Regions from separate parts of the Mangrovibacter phragmitis genome, predicted to be linked through region 2. Evidence: predicted binding sites of a transcription regulator. Region 2 holds the regulator's gene; the other holds the start of a gene.
The links. The regulator PurR, encoded in region 2, represses purine synthesis genes. The targets are predictions, from matches to a motif close to CANGCAAACGTTTGCNTG.
Positions count from the first base shown of each region.

Region 1: purM (phosphoribosylformylglycinamidine cyclo-ligase) is a predicted target of PurR. The motif match lies at 5,613-5,630, and genes of this name have one in related genera.

Region 1 covers NZ_CP134782.1:2,896,038-2,903,886, reverse strand. Annotated here, with positions in the region: gene ppx (exopolyphosphatase) at 1-1,498, opposite strand, end outside; gene ppk1 (polyphosphate kinase 1) at 1,502-3,562, opposite strand; gene purN (phosphoribosylglycinamide formyltransferase) at 3,813-4,454, opposite strand; gene purM (phosphoribosylformylglycinamidine cyclo-ligase) at 4,454-5,491, opposite strand; gene upp (uracil phosphoribosyltransferase) at 5,794-6,420, shown strand; gene uraA (uracil permease) at 6,508-7,803, shown strand.
Region 2 covers NZ_CP134782.1:1,125,233-1,133,081, reverse strand. Annotated here, with positions in the region: gene rnt (ribonuclease T) at 1-359, shown strand, start outside; gene MPHASIOC01_RS05435 (Grx4 family monothiol glutaredoxin) at 445-789, opposite strand; gene MPHASIOC01_RS05430 (C40 family peptidase) at 1,120-1,959, shown strand; gene sodB (superoxide dismutase [Fe]) at 2,081-2,662, shown strand; gene MPHASIOC01_RS05420 (MFS transporter) at 2,727-3,893, opposite strand; gene MPHASIOC01_RS05415 (YnhF family membrane protein) at 4,162-4,251, opposite strand; gene purR (HTH-type transcriptional repressor PurR) at 4,544-5,569, shown strand; gene punR (DNA-binding transcriptional activator PunR) at 5,566-6,495, opposite strand; gene punC (purine nucleoside transporter PunC) at 6,603-7,793, shown strand.

The DNA of each region.
Region 1 (7,849 bases), 1.8 Mb from region 2:
TCCAGCCCGTCACGGCTTCCCAATATTGCTGTTCTTTTTCCAGATCCAGTAATACCAGCGCATTCTGGCTGAACCAGTCATGCGGGAAGCACAGTGTCCAGTGGTTCTCGTCTGTTGTCAGCACCAGCGACGGAGGCGTGGTGGTTGCCTGGCGCTGGTTATTCAGTAATACGCCCAGGCGCAGTAACTGAATCAATGGCAGGTACTGTTTCTTTTTAAACAGCGTAAATCGTGGTAGCTCATCCAGTTTGATGGCTTTACGATGAAAACGCACCAACAGCGCCATCAGCGTTTGTTGCTCCTGGTTAAAACCAGGCAGGTTGCTGTTTTGCAGGATATAGGCAGAATGGCGGTGCATACCACTATGGTTAATATTGAGCCCTATCTCATGTAACATGGCGGCCCATTTCAAGAGTGCTGCCAGTTGAGGGTTGGAGAGTTTCGGGTTAGCAGCCTGCCATTGATCAAACAAATATGTGGTTGTTTCCAGTACTCGCCGGGCCTGATCATCGTCAATATTGTACTGATTCGCCAGGCTCTGGGCCGTGCGAATACGAATATCCTGGTGGCGGAAACGGCCTTCCATTTCATACAGAACACCTTCGCGCAGCGCCCCATCAGATAAACGTAGTTCTTTAATTTTCAGTGCATCAAACACCCCGCACAGAATGGCGAGGCCTGGCAGGAAGACTTCCCGACGTTCATCAGAAAGACCTGGCAATGAAAGGCTGAGTACATGGTTATACTTCAGCACTTCAGTGGTCAGTCGGTCCAGGCGCTCCGGGGTTATCATGCCGTCTTTTTCCCCCATGGCGAGTAAGACTTCGCAGGCCGCTTTAATTGTGCCTGATGCTCCCATCGCCACATCCCAACCTTTCAGGCGGTACTGCCACGCCAGCGTTTCCAGTTTCTGCACTGCGGCGAGCCTTGCCCGGTTAAATGCTGCCGGGCTGATAACTCCGTTAGGAAAGAAGGTTTGACCAAAGCTCACACATCCCATCCGTCGGCTTTCCACCAGAACCGGGTCGAAGTTTTCACCAATAACCAGTTCAGTTGACCCGCCACCGATATCCACAACCAGCTTGCGGCCTTTTTCCGGTTGCGTATGTTCCACACCCATAAATATTAAACGGGCTTCTTCATTACCTGGAATAATTTCAATCGGGAAGGGAATCACTTTTTCCGCACGTTTGAGAAATTCCGTGGCATTGCGTGCCTGACGCAAGGTATGCGTGCCGACAATACAAACATTATCAGGGCTGAACCCTTGCAGGCGCTCGGCGAACAGCGCCAGGCAGGATAAACCACGCTCCATCGCTTCTTCGTTCAGCATGCTGTTATCATCCAGGCCATCTGCCAGATGTACACGTTGTTTTAGCCGGCCGATGATTTGCATCGCACCATCGACCACACGCGCGATAACCATATGGAAGCTGTTGGAGCCAAGGTCGACCGCCGCAAATTCTTCAGGGCGGGGAGTATGTTTGGTTATTGGCATAGATTAATCAGGTTGTTCCAGGGATTTGAGATAATCGTAAATCGCCAGTTGCGCCTGCACCTTGCGGCGGTTACCGCGGGGCACATAGCGATTGCTCAGTTCTTTATCAATAAAACGCGCTTTCACTGTATCACTAAATAGTATCTCAATAATATCCAGAACGCGCTGTTTCAACACCGGGTCCAGTAACGCGACAGCCACTTCGATACGGTAGTCAATATTGCGCGTCATCCAGTCGGCAGAAGACAAATAGACTTTTTTGTCACCACCATTCTCAAAAATATAGACCCTGTCGTGCTCAAGGTAGCGGTCAACAATACTGATAACGCGAATATTTTCGCTAATCCCTTCCAGGTCAGGGATTAATGAACACATGCCGCGAATAAGCAGGTTGACTTTCACCCCGGCAGAGGACGCTGCATACAGCCGGTCCACCAGACCTTTATCAACCAGGTTGTTGATTTTCAGAGTAATGGCTGCAGGTATACCTTGCTGCGCGTTAGCAATTTCCTGGTCAACCAGTTTGTAGAGCATGTTCCTGGAGTTTTGCGGTGACACAATCAGGTAGTCGAAATTTACCGGTCGGTAGGGGTTTTCAATGAAATTAAATACGCGCCGTACTTCATTGGTTATCCGCTGGTCAGCGGTAAGCAAAGCATAATCGGTATACAATCGGGCAGTTTTTTCGTTGAAGTTACCTGTACCGATATGGGCATAGCGCACCACTTCATCACCTTCACGGCGAGAAATCAGGAACAGTTTGGAGTGAATTTTTAACCCTGGCGCCGAGAAAATAACATGCACACCGGCTTCAGTAAGCCTTTTTGCCCAGTGAATATTCGCAGCTTCGTCAAACCGCGCCTGCAATTCCACTACCACTGTGACTTTTTTGCCGTTGTGCGCCGCGTGAATCATGGAGTCAATCAGGCGCGAATCTTTGGCAACCCGGTAAATGTTTATCTTGATAGCCAGTACATTGGGGTCAAACGAGGCCTGGCGGAACAGTTCAAGCACATGTTCAAAAGTGTGGTAAGGGTAGTACAGCAATACATCCCGCTCACGGATGGCATCAAACCCATTGCGGAATTTATCGAACCACAAATGGCGCAGGCGAGGTAAAGGTTTATTGAGCAGGTTGGGTTTGCCAATATTCGGGAAACCAATAAAGTCTTTAAAGTTGTGGTAGCGCCCACCAGGAATAATGGAGTCGTAACGCGAGATAGAGAGTTTTTCGCGCAATAACTCCACCATTTCTGCTGGCATATCGCGCTGGTAAACAAAACGCACAGGTTCTGCGGTTAAGCGTTGCTTCAGGCTGGAGGACATCAGTTCCAGCAAGCTGGATTCCATTTCTGTGACCAGGTCATATTCTGCATCACGGGTCATCTTCATGGAGTAAGCATTCAGTTCGTCATAATCAAAAAAGCCTTTAAAAATATCATCCAGACAATAACGAAGAATGTTATCAAGTAAGATCATTGGCTTGCGCCGACGAGGTGTTTCTGGTGGCAGGTTGACGAACCGTGGCGCTTTATCTGAAGGGATCTCCAGCAGCGCATAGTTCACCACATCGCCATTAATTATTTCGATTGCAAGATAGGTGAAGTCATCTTTAAGAAATTGCACCAGGTCGGTTTCGCGGGTGATAAGAATAGGCGCGATATAGGGGCGCAAATGTTGCCTGAAGTATTCTCTTAACCAGACTTGCTGGTTATCTGACAACTGACGTTCGTTAATGAGAAATATTTGGTTGCGCGCCAGCTCCAGCAGCAGTTCATTGTACAACCCATCAAACTCCTGATCGGTCTTTAATACCCTGGACTGAATCTTGCCCATCAGGTGGCGATAGTGAGCATTGCTGCCTTGCTCTTCACTGATAAGAATGCGCCGTTTTAACTCCGCGAAACGTACTTTGTAAAATTCGTCGAGGTTGTTGGAGTAGATGCCTAAAAAGCGCATACGCTCAATGAGTGGGTTGTTTTTGTCTGCGGCTTCCTGGAGTACGCGTTCATTGAAAGCCAGCCAGCTCAGTTCTTTATCAATATATAACTTATCCAGACCCATGAATCCTTCAACTCCGGTAAATAAAACAGAGGACACGCCAGACCATCCTGCAACAACTATTATGGCGAGCTTTGTCCGGGAATGTCCAATAATGTCATAACAGTATGACAAGAAAGCGAGCGATTTGATTGACTAATAAAAGCGCAAAAAAGAACCGGCAGAGTGGGTGACGATAAGAAGAAAGAGAGTAACTGGCGTGCTTTCGCAAATTAAGCAGAGGGCAAAAGCTGCACCTCTGCCAGTAATTTAATTATTCGTCACCTGCGTAGCCATGAGCAGGCAGGCGCTGACCGTCGAGCCAGGCATGGTTACTGTGCATCACCAGACGTTCTGAAAGAAACCAGTTAATGACCAGTGGGTAAATGGCATGTTCCTGAACCTGAACCCGTGCGGTGATAATCTCCTCATCATCACCATCGAAAACAGGTACTTTCGCCTGCAAAATGACCGGCCCACCATCAAGCTGCTCAGTGACAAAATGCACGGAAGTTCCGTGTTCTTTATCTCCATTCTCCAGTACCTGGCGGTGCGTGTGCAGCCCCGGGTACTTAGGCAGTAATGACGGATGGATGTTGATCATTTTGCCCAGGTAGTGGCTGACAAAGGCCGGGCTTAAAATACGCATGTACCCAGCCAGCACAACGACATCAGGCTGGTAAGCATCAATCTGCTCCATCAACGCGTTATCAAAAGCTTCCCTGCTTTCAAACGACTTTGGGTCGAGAGAAAAGGCCGGAATACCTGCCTCGCTGGCACGGGTTAGCCCATACGCACTGGCTTTATTACTGAAAACAGCAGAAAGGGTGCCATTGATTTTTTTCTGGTCACAGGCATCAATAATGGCCTGCAAGTTGCTGCCATTACCTGAAATCAGCACCACAATCTTTTTCATTATGCAATAACCACACGCTGTTCATCACTGGATGCTTTAATCGTGCCAATCTCCCAGGCATTTTCGCCAAGGTTGCGTAGCAGCTCCAGGGATTTTGCGGCATCTGAGGCAGCAACGGCAATCACCATTCCCACACCACAGTTAAAGGTGCGATACATTTCATGACGGCTGACATTGCCTGCCTGTTGTAGCCAGCCGAAAACAGCAGGCCACTGCCAGGAGGCTTCATTGATAACCGCCTGAGTGTTGTCCGGTAGCACGCGTGGGATATTTTCCCAGAACCCGCCACCCGTTAAGTGGGCAATCGCATGCACATCAACTTTGCTGATTAATTCCAGTACCTGTTTAACGTAGATGCGCGTAGGTTCCAGTAAATGGTCGGCCAGAGGTTTGCCTTCCAGTTGAGTGGTTAACGGGTCGCAACCACTCACTTCAACAATTTTGCGTACCAGTGAGTAGCCATTGGAGTGCGGGCCGCTTGAACCCAACGCTATCAGTACATCACCGTCAGCCACTTTACTGCCATCAATGATTTCTGATTTTTCTACCACACCAACACAGAAACCAGCGACATCATAATCTTCACCGTGGTACATACCTGGCATTTCTGCCGTTTCGCCACCAACCAGTGCACAACCCGATTGCAGACAACCTTCAGCGATACCTGTGATAACAGAAGAGGCTGTATCCACATCCAGCTTACCTGTAGCGTAGTAATCAAGGAAAAATAGCGGTTCAGCACCTTGCACCACCAGGTCATTCACACACATAGCAACCAAATCGATACCAATGGCATCGTGGCGTTTAAGATCCATCGCCAGACGCAGTTTGGTGCCAACACCATCAGTCCCGGAAACCAGTACAGGCTCACGATATTTCTGTGGCAAAGCGCACAGTGCGCCGAATCCGCCCAAACCACCCATAACTTCAGGACGGCGGGTTTTTTTTACGACACCTTTGATTCGGTCGACCAGAGCGTTACCTGCGTCAATATCAACACCGGCATCTTTATAGCTGAGAGAGGTTTTGTCGGTCACTGCTAAGTCCCCACGCGGTTGCGGTTGGTGCGCTACCCAGGCCAGCATTCAGGCAAGCTTGCGCGTACAAATGTGGCGTGTTCCGGGTAGTGCGCTAAAAATCGCGGCAATTCTAACAGTGCAGGCAAACGTTTGCGAGCCTATTCTGAAACCTGAACGCAGAAATCTTTGCTACTGACCAATTCCACCGCAGTTGATCCCGATCAAGCCTTAACCGGGAGTGAAAGGTGGAACCGTTCACAAAAAGCGGTATAATCCGGCGATTTTTTTTGTGGCTGCTACCTGTCTGGGGGAGAAAGAGTATGAAGATTGTGGAAGTGAAACACCCACTCGTCAAACATAAGCTGGGTCTGATGCGTGAGCATGATATTAGCACCAAGCGCTTTCGGGAGTTGGCCTCTGAGGTGGGTAGTTTGCTGACTTACGAAGCAACAGCCGATTTAGAGACAGAGAAAGTTACCATTGAAGGCTGGAATGGCCCGGTGGCTGTTGAGCAAATCAAAGGAAAGAAAATCACCGTTGTACCCATTTTGCGTGCAGGCCTTGGCATGATGGAAGGCGTGCTTGAGCATGTGCCCAGTGCCCGAATCAGTGTTGTCGGTATCTACCGTAATGAAGAAACACTGGAGCCGGTTCCTTATTTCCAGAAGCTGGTGTCTAACATTGACGAACGTATGGCGCTGGTGGTTGACCCGATGCTTGCAACGGGTGGTTCGATGATTGCCACTATAGACCTGTTGAAGAAAGCAGGCTGCCACAGTATTAAAGTGCTGGTGCTGGTTGCTGCGCCAGAAGGCCTTGCGGCACTGGAGAAAGCCCATCCGGATGTTGAGCTTTACACCGCATCTATTGACCAGGGGCTCAACGAGCACGGTTACATTATTCCCGGTCTTGGCGACGCGGGCGATAAGATTTTTGGAACGAAATAATTATTCAATAAGCCGACTAATGAGTCGGCTTTTTTTTGGTGAAATCACCACGCTATTACACAACATAACTTCACTGAGGAACACACTATGACGCGCCGTGCTATCGGGGTGAGCGAAAGACCACCGTTGTTGCAGACCATCCCCCTTAGTTTACAGCACTTGTTTGCCATGTTTGGCGCAACCGTGCTGGTGCCTATTCTGTTTCATATTAATCCGGCAACCGTTTTGCTGTTCAATGGCGTGGGGACATTGCTCTATTTATTTATCTGTAAGGGCAAAATTCCGGCATACCTTGGGTCAAGCTTTGCGTTTATTTCACCGGTGCTGTTGCTGTTGCCTTTAGGTTATGAAGTGGCTCTGGGTGGTTTCATTATGTGCGGCGTGTTGTTTTGTATTGTCGCGCTGATTGTGAAACAAGCCGGAACAGGGTGGCTGGATGTGATGTTCCCACCCGCGGCGATGGGGGCAATTGTTGCCGTTATCGGGCTGGAGCTTGCCGGTGTGGCGGCAAATATGGCCGGGTTATTACCGGCAGATGGTAAGCCTGCAGACAGCACCACCGTGATTATTTCTGTCTCGACTTTAGCTATAACTATCCTCGGGTCAGTGCTGTTTCGGGGTTTTCTTGCCATTATCCCCATTCTGATTGGGGTTCTGGCCGGGTACGCACTTTCATTTGCCATGGGCGTGGTGGATACCACAGCCATTCGTGAGGCTCACTGGTTTGCCTTACCAACTTTTTATACTCCGCGTTTTGAATGGTTTGCGATTTTCACTATTTTACCTGCGGCGCTGGTGGTTATTGCGGAGCATGTCGGGCACCTGGTCGTGACTGCGAATATCGTTAAAAAAGATTTGATTCGTGATCCGGGCCTGCACCGTTCTATGCTGGCGAATGGGCTATCCACAATACTTTCCGGGTTCTTTGGCTCCACGCCTAACACCACTTATGGGGAAAACATTGGTGTGATGGCTATTACCCGTGTTTACAGCACCTGGGTTATTGGCGGTGCAGCAGTGTTTGCGATTCTGCTGTCCTGCGTGGGTAAACTGGCCGCAGCGATTCAAATTATACCTGTTCCTGTAATGGGGGGCGTTTCACTGCTGTTGTACGGCGTAATCGGTGCATCCGGTATCCGGGTGCTGATTGAATCTAAAGTGGATTACAGTAAAGCGCAAAACCTTATCCTGACAGCGGTAATTTTGATTATCGGGGTGAGTGGCGCGAAAGTGCATATCGGTGCGGCAGAGTTAAAAGGGATGGCGCTGGCAACGATTGTTGGTGTCTGCCTGAGTCTGATTTTCAAAGTAATTTCTGTATTCCGCCCGGAAGACGTTATCGAAGACGAAAGTGGTGATGATAACGCCCCGGCGAAGTCCTGATAAGATAACGGGCAGCCCGGATCTGCCCGGTTCATTCGCCATGTGA
Region 2 (7,849 bases):
TACGTAAGGGAATCAAGGAACAGGGGTGCTCGCGGGCTATCATCGTGGCGCACAATGCTAATTTTGATCACAGTTTTTTAATGGCGGCGGCAGAACGTAGCTCACTTAAACGCAACCCGTTTCACCCATTTGGTACATTTGATACCGCTGCACTCAGCGGCCTGGCGTTAGGCCAGACTGTGCTTGCTAAAGCCTGTCAGACTGCAGGCATCGCATTTGATAACGCTCAGGCGCACTCCGCCTTGTATGATACTGAACAAACAGCCCTACTGTTTTGTGAAATCGTGAATCGCTGGAAACGCCTCGGTGGCTGGCCTGTGGTACTGCCGCAAGATACAGCAGAGAGCGGGCAGGTGTAACGTTCTCCAGACTCTGGCGACATTTCTCAGACTACGGGCATTAAAAAGGCGACACTGCGTCGCCTTTTTATTTGCGGGTAATTAATTACTCGCTCTGGCTGTCTTCGCGGTGGCGCTCTGCTGTTTCTTTAATCAGCGACTGCAACTCACCACGCTGGTACATTTCAATCACGATATCGCAACCGCCAACCAGTTCACCTTCTACCCACAATTGAGGGAATGTCGGCCAGTTAGCGTATTTCGGCAACTCGGCGCGGATATCCGGGTTTTGCAAAATATCAACATAAGCGAAGCGCTCACCACAAGCGGATAACGCCTGCACCGCTTGTGCGGAAAAGCCGCAACTTGGTAATTTAGGGGAGCCTTTCATATAAAGCAGGATTGGGTTTTCAGCTATCTGGCGCTGAATTTTTTCAATTGTAGAGCTCATTATCTTACTTCCTCAAAGCGGCAGGAAGGCATTGCTGGTCACAGTAAACAGGCCACAAAATCATGGTCTGCGCTGTCTTACCTGGCCGACAATACCGAAACCGTTAAACATGCTTTAAGGATAACAGTTTTCTCAAACAGAGAATACCCTGCGCCAGGTCAAACACTGGTCAGATAAACGTCATTTTGGTTATTTTTTTCGCGCATGAACACAAAAGCGCAAGGCAATATAAAAAGATTATTAACATTATCGTCTTATCTATATTAGAATCCTTTGGTTTAATCATTTTATGGCAGGCATGCAGCCTGCATTTTCAGGGGACTCAGACGAGTGGCGCGGATAAGCAAACTCTCTATTTCGTTCTGTGCACTGCTAATAACCTTGCCATGGACGCCTTCAACTCAGGCGTCGGAACATACCCGCCATTCGGCTTTGCAGAAGGCGCACCACAGCAATGTTATTCCCAAACACAGCAGCAAAAAAACCAGTACCCACAGCACCAAATCCACTAATCGTAAAACCCACAGTGTTTCGGCTTCTGCCAAAAAGCCAGTAATAAAAACCACCAGGCACACCACACATACAGCTAAAAATCATACCCGGGCCACGGTTCGTCAGGGCAGGTCTTCTCGCCTGGTGCGCAATGAAGTTCAAATGGAAACGGTGTGGACAGAGCAGTGCTCACGGGCACGCAAAGGCCATAAAAAACATTGTGTGAAGGTAAAAACAACACGTCCGCTAACAACCGCAGCACATAAGAAAGTGTTACGGGCCAAAACTGCAGCTATATCTACCCTAATGAATCAGATTGGCAAACCCTATCATTGGGGAGGCAGTTCCCCACGTACTGGGTTTGACTGCAGCGGTTTGGTCTACTATGCCTACAAAGATTTAGTTAAATTCCATATTCCGCGTACCGCCAATGAAATGTATCACCTGAGAGACGCAGCCCCTGTTGAGCGAGGGGAACTACAAAGTGGCGATTTAGTGTTCTTTCGTACTGAAGGCCGGGGTAGTGCAGACCACGTAGGCGTGTACATTGGGGGTGGAAAATTTATTCAGTCTCCGCGTAGTGGGCAGGACATCCAGATAACCTCCCTGAGTGAAGATTACTGGCAGCGCCATTATGTAGGTGCGCGCCGGGTAATGACGCCAAAAACCCTGCGATAAAATCTTGCCTGCTTTTTTGGAGCAGGCAAGGCATTCTTTTTATTCTAGTTTTATATTGGTAACATAAAGCCTTATAAAGTGTGTTATTTTTGTTAAGTACACAATAACAAGGAGTGAAGCAATGTCATTTGAATTACCTGCATTACCGTATGCAAAAGATGCGCTTGAACCGCACATTTCTGTGGAAACACTGGAATACCACTACGGTAAACATCATCAAACTTACGTGACCAACCTGAACAACCTGGTTAAAGGTACCCCTTTCGAAGGCAAGTCCCTTGAAGAGATCATCTGCTCTTCTGAAGGTGGTGTGTTCAATAATGCAGCTCAGGTCTGGAACCACACTTTCTACTGGAACTGTCTGGCACCTAACGCAGGTGGCGAACCGACTGGTGCAATTGCTGATGCCATCAATGCTGCTTTCGGTAGCTTTGCTGATTTTAAAGCAAAATTTAACGATGCCGCAGCTAAGAACTTTGGTTCTGGCTGGACCTGGCTGGTTAAACAGGCAGATGGTAGCCTGGCTATCGTTTCCACCTCTAACGCCGGTACACCGCTGACTGCAGGTGCGACACCGTTACTGACTGTTGATGTGTGGGAACACGCCTATTACATTGACTACCGTAATTCTCGCCCTAACTACCTGGAGCACTTCTGGGCTCTGGTAAACTGGGAATTTGTTGCGAAAAATCTCGCTGCATAATCGCGGTAACGATAAAAAAGCGAAGCTCGTGCTTCGCTTTTTTTTTGACCGAAAAAGTGTGAACTTAGTCAACTGTGTCACAAACACGGTTATCCACCTGGCGGTTAATCAATACCAGTAACAACCCTGTCGCAGCAACTACTGCGCCCATAACGGGTACCGTACTGTAACCCAGGCCTGCAGTTATTACCCCCCCACCAGCTGCAGCTCCCAGCGCATTCCCCAGATTAAAAGCGCCGATATTAACAGATGAAGCAAGGCCCGGAGCTTCACTGGCAACACGCATAACTCGCATCTGCAAAGGCGGAACCACACCAAATGTTGCAGCCCCCCAAACAATCATCATCAACGCGGCACCGGCATAGCTTTTACCCACCCAGGGCACCAGTGCCATACTGGTAATCAGTAGCACCAGGAAACCAATCAGCGTGCCTGTCACTGATTTATCCGCTAACCGCCCACTCCAATAATTCCCAATAGAAAAGCCAACACCGACAAGCACCAGCATGGCCGTGACAAACCCGGGTGTTGCGCCTGTAATAGTTTCAAGTACGGGAGCAATGTAGGTGTACAGCGTGAACATCGCGCCAGCACCCAGGACAGTTGTGAGCAGTGCTGCCAGTACCTGAGGTCGGACAAGAACCTTCAGTTCCTTCGCCACATCAGGCTTGTGGCCCTGAATGCCAGCCGGAATTGTCATAAACAAACTGAACATGGCTACCAGCCCCAGCGCACCAATCCCCAGGAAAGCCATACGCCAGCCAATATACTGTCCAAGCCAGGTTGCCGCCGGCACCCCACCGATATTGGCAATCGTCAGCCCCATAAACATCGTTGCGACAGCACTGGCCTGTTTATTCGCGGGGACAACACTGGCAGCCACCACAGCCCCCAGGCCAAAAAATGCCCCATGGTTCAGGCTGGTTATCACACGGGCAAACATCAACATGCCATAATCCGGAGCCACAGCAGAGAGCACATTACCCAAAGTAAAAATACTCATCAGAAAAACCAGGGCATTTCGCCGTGAATAACGCGACAACAACAGTGTCATCAAAGGGGCGCCAATCATTACCCCAACGGCATAGGCGCTAATCAGCATCCCGGCTGCGGGAATCGAAACATGCACACCTTCGGCAATAACAGGTAACAGCCCCATAGGTGAAAACTCAGTGGTACCAATCCCAAAAGCGCCTACTGCGAGAGCGAGTAATGGAAAATTGACTTTCATCACTACCTCAATTTTTAGCCAGCGCAAAGCAACGCAGGCACAGACAAAAAAGATGAAAACATGATGTCAGTCACACTTCGTTTTGAAAAGTGGCAATAGTGATAATAGAGTTTTGCTAAACGGTAAAGAATCAGTGCTGCAGGTAGTATCGGGGCAGAAAGGGAGAAAAACGCAACAGCCAGGCGATAGTGTATTAGTTGTCAGTAAGGCACAAAACTAACAACGCCACCGCCTGGGCAACGATAACTGTGTAAAAACAGTACAGGCCTTAATGCAGGATGGCAATCAGCGCCGTTGCAACAATCAGACCTAAGGTAATAACAGTCGTAGTCAGTGAATATCTCAATTCAGTTGGCATGATTAATTCCTTATTCCCTGTAAAAAGTGGGTGTAGATCATTTTTACACAGTTTGGCCGTAAAATCCTTAAAGATTTAGTTTGATATGTGCTTTAGCACTTCCACTTTTACTCAATATAAGACAAAATCGCACGCTGACTTATTACGTACCGGCCACTATCCCCTCCTTTTCGTTTTATGTCGCAATCCCGGCATGCTGGCAACCCAATTCGTTGCTTACAGGGATAAGCCCAGGCAAACGTTTAACCAATTATATTTCAGGAGTTTAGGGTATGGTCTGGAGTGACATCAAATGGCAACTATAAAAGACGTCGCGAAACGCGCAAACGTTTCCACTACAACCGTATCACACGTTATTAACAAAACGCGTTTTGTTGCGGAAGACACCCGTAATGCGGTGTGGGCAGCAATTAAAGAACTGCACTATTCACCCAGCGCGGTAGCACGCAGCCTGAAAGTGAACCACACAAAATCTATTGGTCTGCTTTCCACGAGCAGTGAGGCCCCCTATTTTGCTGAAATTATTGAAGCGGTTGAGAACAGCTGTTTTGCCAAAGGCTACACACTGATTCTCGGCAATGCGCACAATAATTTTGAAAAGCAGCGAGCCTACCTGTCAATGATGGCGCAAAAGCGCGTTGATGGCCTGCTGGTTATGTGTTCAGAATATCCCCAGGAACTGCTGTCTATGCTGGAAGAGTACCGCCATATTCCGATGGTGGTTATGGACTGGGGTGAAGCACGGGCAGATTTTACCGACTCTGTCATTGATAACGCCTTCGAAGGCGGTTACATGGCTGGCCGGTATTTAATTGAGCGTGGACACCGGGAAATTGGCGTGATATCAGGTCAACTGGAACGCAACACCGGCTCAGGACGGCTTTCCGGCTTCATGAAAGCAATGAGCGAAGCCGGTATCAATGTCCCTGAGTCATGGGTTGTTCACGGCGATTTCGAACCCGAGTCTGGCTACAACGCTATGCAGCAAATCCTTACCTGTCCGCAACGCCCAACAGCTGTGTTTTGTGGCGGAGATATAATGGCGATGGGGGCTATCTGTGCTGCCGATGAAATGGGGCTGCGTGTGCCGCAGGATATCTCGATTATTGGTTACGATAACGTGCGCAACGCGCGTTACTTTACCCCGGCACTGACCACGGTTCACCAGCCCAAAGATTCTCTCGGCGAGACGGCTTTTAATATGCTGCTCGACAGAATTATCAATAAGCGCGAAGAGTCCCAGACTATTGAGGTTCATCCCCGCCTTATTGAACGTCGTTCTGTTGCTGATGGCCCGTTCATGGATTATCGCCGTTAATCATCCTGCGGGAGTTGACCCGGCTCCCGCAACCACTCACTGTTCAGAGTGCCGCTATCTCCCAGATAATCCAGCACCCACTGTAAAGCTGGCGAGGCATCACTTTGCCGCCATGTCAGGCAACAGGCAGAATCGGGGTAAGGATTTTCAAGCCGCAGACTCACCCATTCACCGCGTTCAATAAATGGCTGTGCCATGTGCGCCGGCACCATGCCGATACCGATGCCCTCACTCAGGCAGGCAAAACCACACTGCCAGTCGGGTACCACTATCCGACGCTGATTACTGAGTTGCCAGGTTATCCTTTTAGGCAGTTCACGCGAGGTATCTTCCAGAACCAGAGATGGCCACTGGCGAAGTACGTCATCGCCAATAAAACCTGTCATCTGCGCAAGCGGGTGCGATGCAGCGACCACACAACGCCATGCCATGCTCCCCATATCACGAAAGCCGTACCGCCCACCGACAGGCACAGCCTGTGTCGCGCCAATCGCCAGTTCGACCCGCCCATCTGCCAGCGCATCCCACACACCATTGAACACTTCCGGCCGTACATGCAACTCCACATCCTGGAATTGATGATAAAAATCCTGCACCAACTGACGGGTTCTTGCCGGACGGACAATGGTGTCGACCGCAATAGCCAGTGAACCACGCCAGCCATTCGCTATCTGCTGGCACTGCAGGCGTGTTTCATGCATTTTTTTGATAACACTGCGACCTTCCTGTAAAAAACACCGGCCAGCGGCAGTCAGTTCTACATCTTTATGGCGGCGTTCAAACAGTTCGACCGACAGCCAGGATTCCAGTTGTCGCACTGTATAACTGATTGCCGAAGGTACACGGTGTAACTCCTGGGCAGCGCCGCTAAAACTGCCATTGCGAGCGACGGCATCCACCACTTCAAGTGCATATTCTGACCACATAACCTGCCTGCAAAAATTTTGAAAGGAATAAGCAAATTTTAGCGTTTCACAAAGATGGATGCACTTTTTACACTCACGCCACGAATTTTGTTATATCAGGATTGACCATGAGTACCTCCCGTCTCTTTATTACCTGGCTTGCAGGGCTAAGCATGCTGGGCTTTCTGGCAACCGATATGTACCTGCCAGCGTTTAGTGCCATTCAGGTCTCACTGGGGGCTCCCCCGTCTGCCATCAGTGCCAGTTTGAGTGTGTTTCTCGCCGGTTTCGCTCTGGCCCAGTTAATTTGGGGCCCACTCTCAGACCATTTTGGTCGCCGCCCTGTTTTGTTGACCGGGCTGGTGATTTTTGCACTGAGTTGTGCCGGGATTTTTTTCGTCACTTCACCAACAGCATTTCTGGTTTTGCGGTTTATGCAGGCCGTTGGGGTATGTTGCGCAACAGTAAGCTGGCAGGCACTGGTTACTGACCGTTTCTCCGGGCAACAGGCTAATCGCGTCTTTGCCACCATTATGCCTTTGGTTGCGCTTTCCCCGGCACTGGCTCCTCTTGCCGGTAGCTGGATACTGCGCCATTTTACCTGGCAGGCAATATTCGCCTGTCTGTTATTCATTACACTTTTGCTGATTTTACCCCTCAGGCATTACACCAGTGCACAACGCCCACAACGTACAGCGCATTCTCAACCCACCCTTTACTCCTCTTTGTTGCGTCATCAAGGGTACTGCGGCAATGTCATCATATATGCGGCCTGCTCAGCCAGTTTTTTTGCCTGGCTCACAGGTTCCCCCTTTATTCTTCACCAAATGGGGTTCGGGCCTGAGGCAATAGGACTGAGCTATGTACCACAAACACTGGCTTTTTTGCTGGGCGGTTTTGGTTGCCGTAGTGCACTGAAAAAGTGGCAAGGGCGGCAAATGTTACCCTGGATGCTGGGGATATTTACCGTGAGTGTTGCCACTGTTTTTGGTGTGTCACTGACCACATCGCCTTCTTTGGTCAGCCTGTTGGTACCCTTCTGCCTGATGGCGCTGGCAAACGGTGCAATTTATCCTGTTGTCGTGGCACAGGCCCTGCAGCCGTTTCCTCAGGCTGCCGGGCGGGCAGCCGCATTACAAAACACGCTGCAACTGGGGCTTTGTTTTCTGGCAAGCCTGCTGGTTTCCATGATGGTATCCACACCGCTGATTGCCACAACCAGCATTATGTTAAGCACCCTGGTTCCTGCCTGGGTAGGCTACCAGTTACAGGCAATAGCCGTTGCCAAAACCCCTCATCCCGTCCGCTCCACACGTTAGCGATAATGTCATTTTTTTGTAATTAGCTTGCTAACAATTTTCTATTGAATCACATT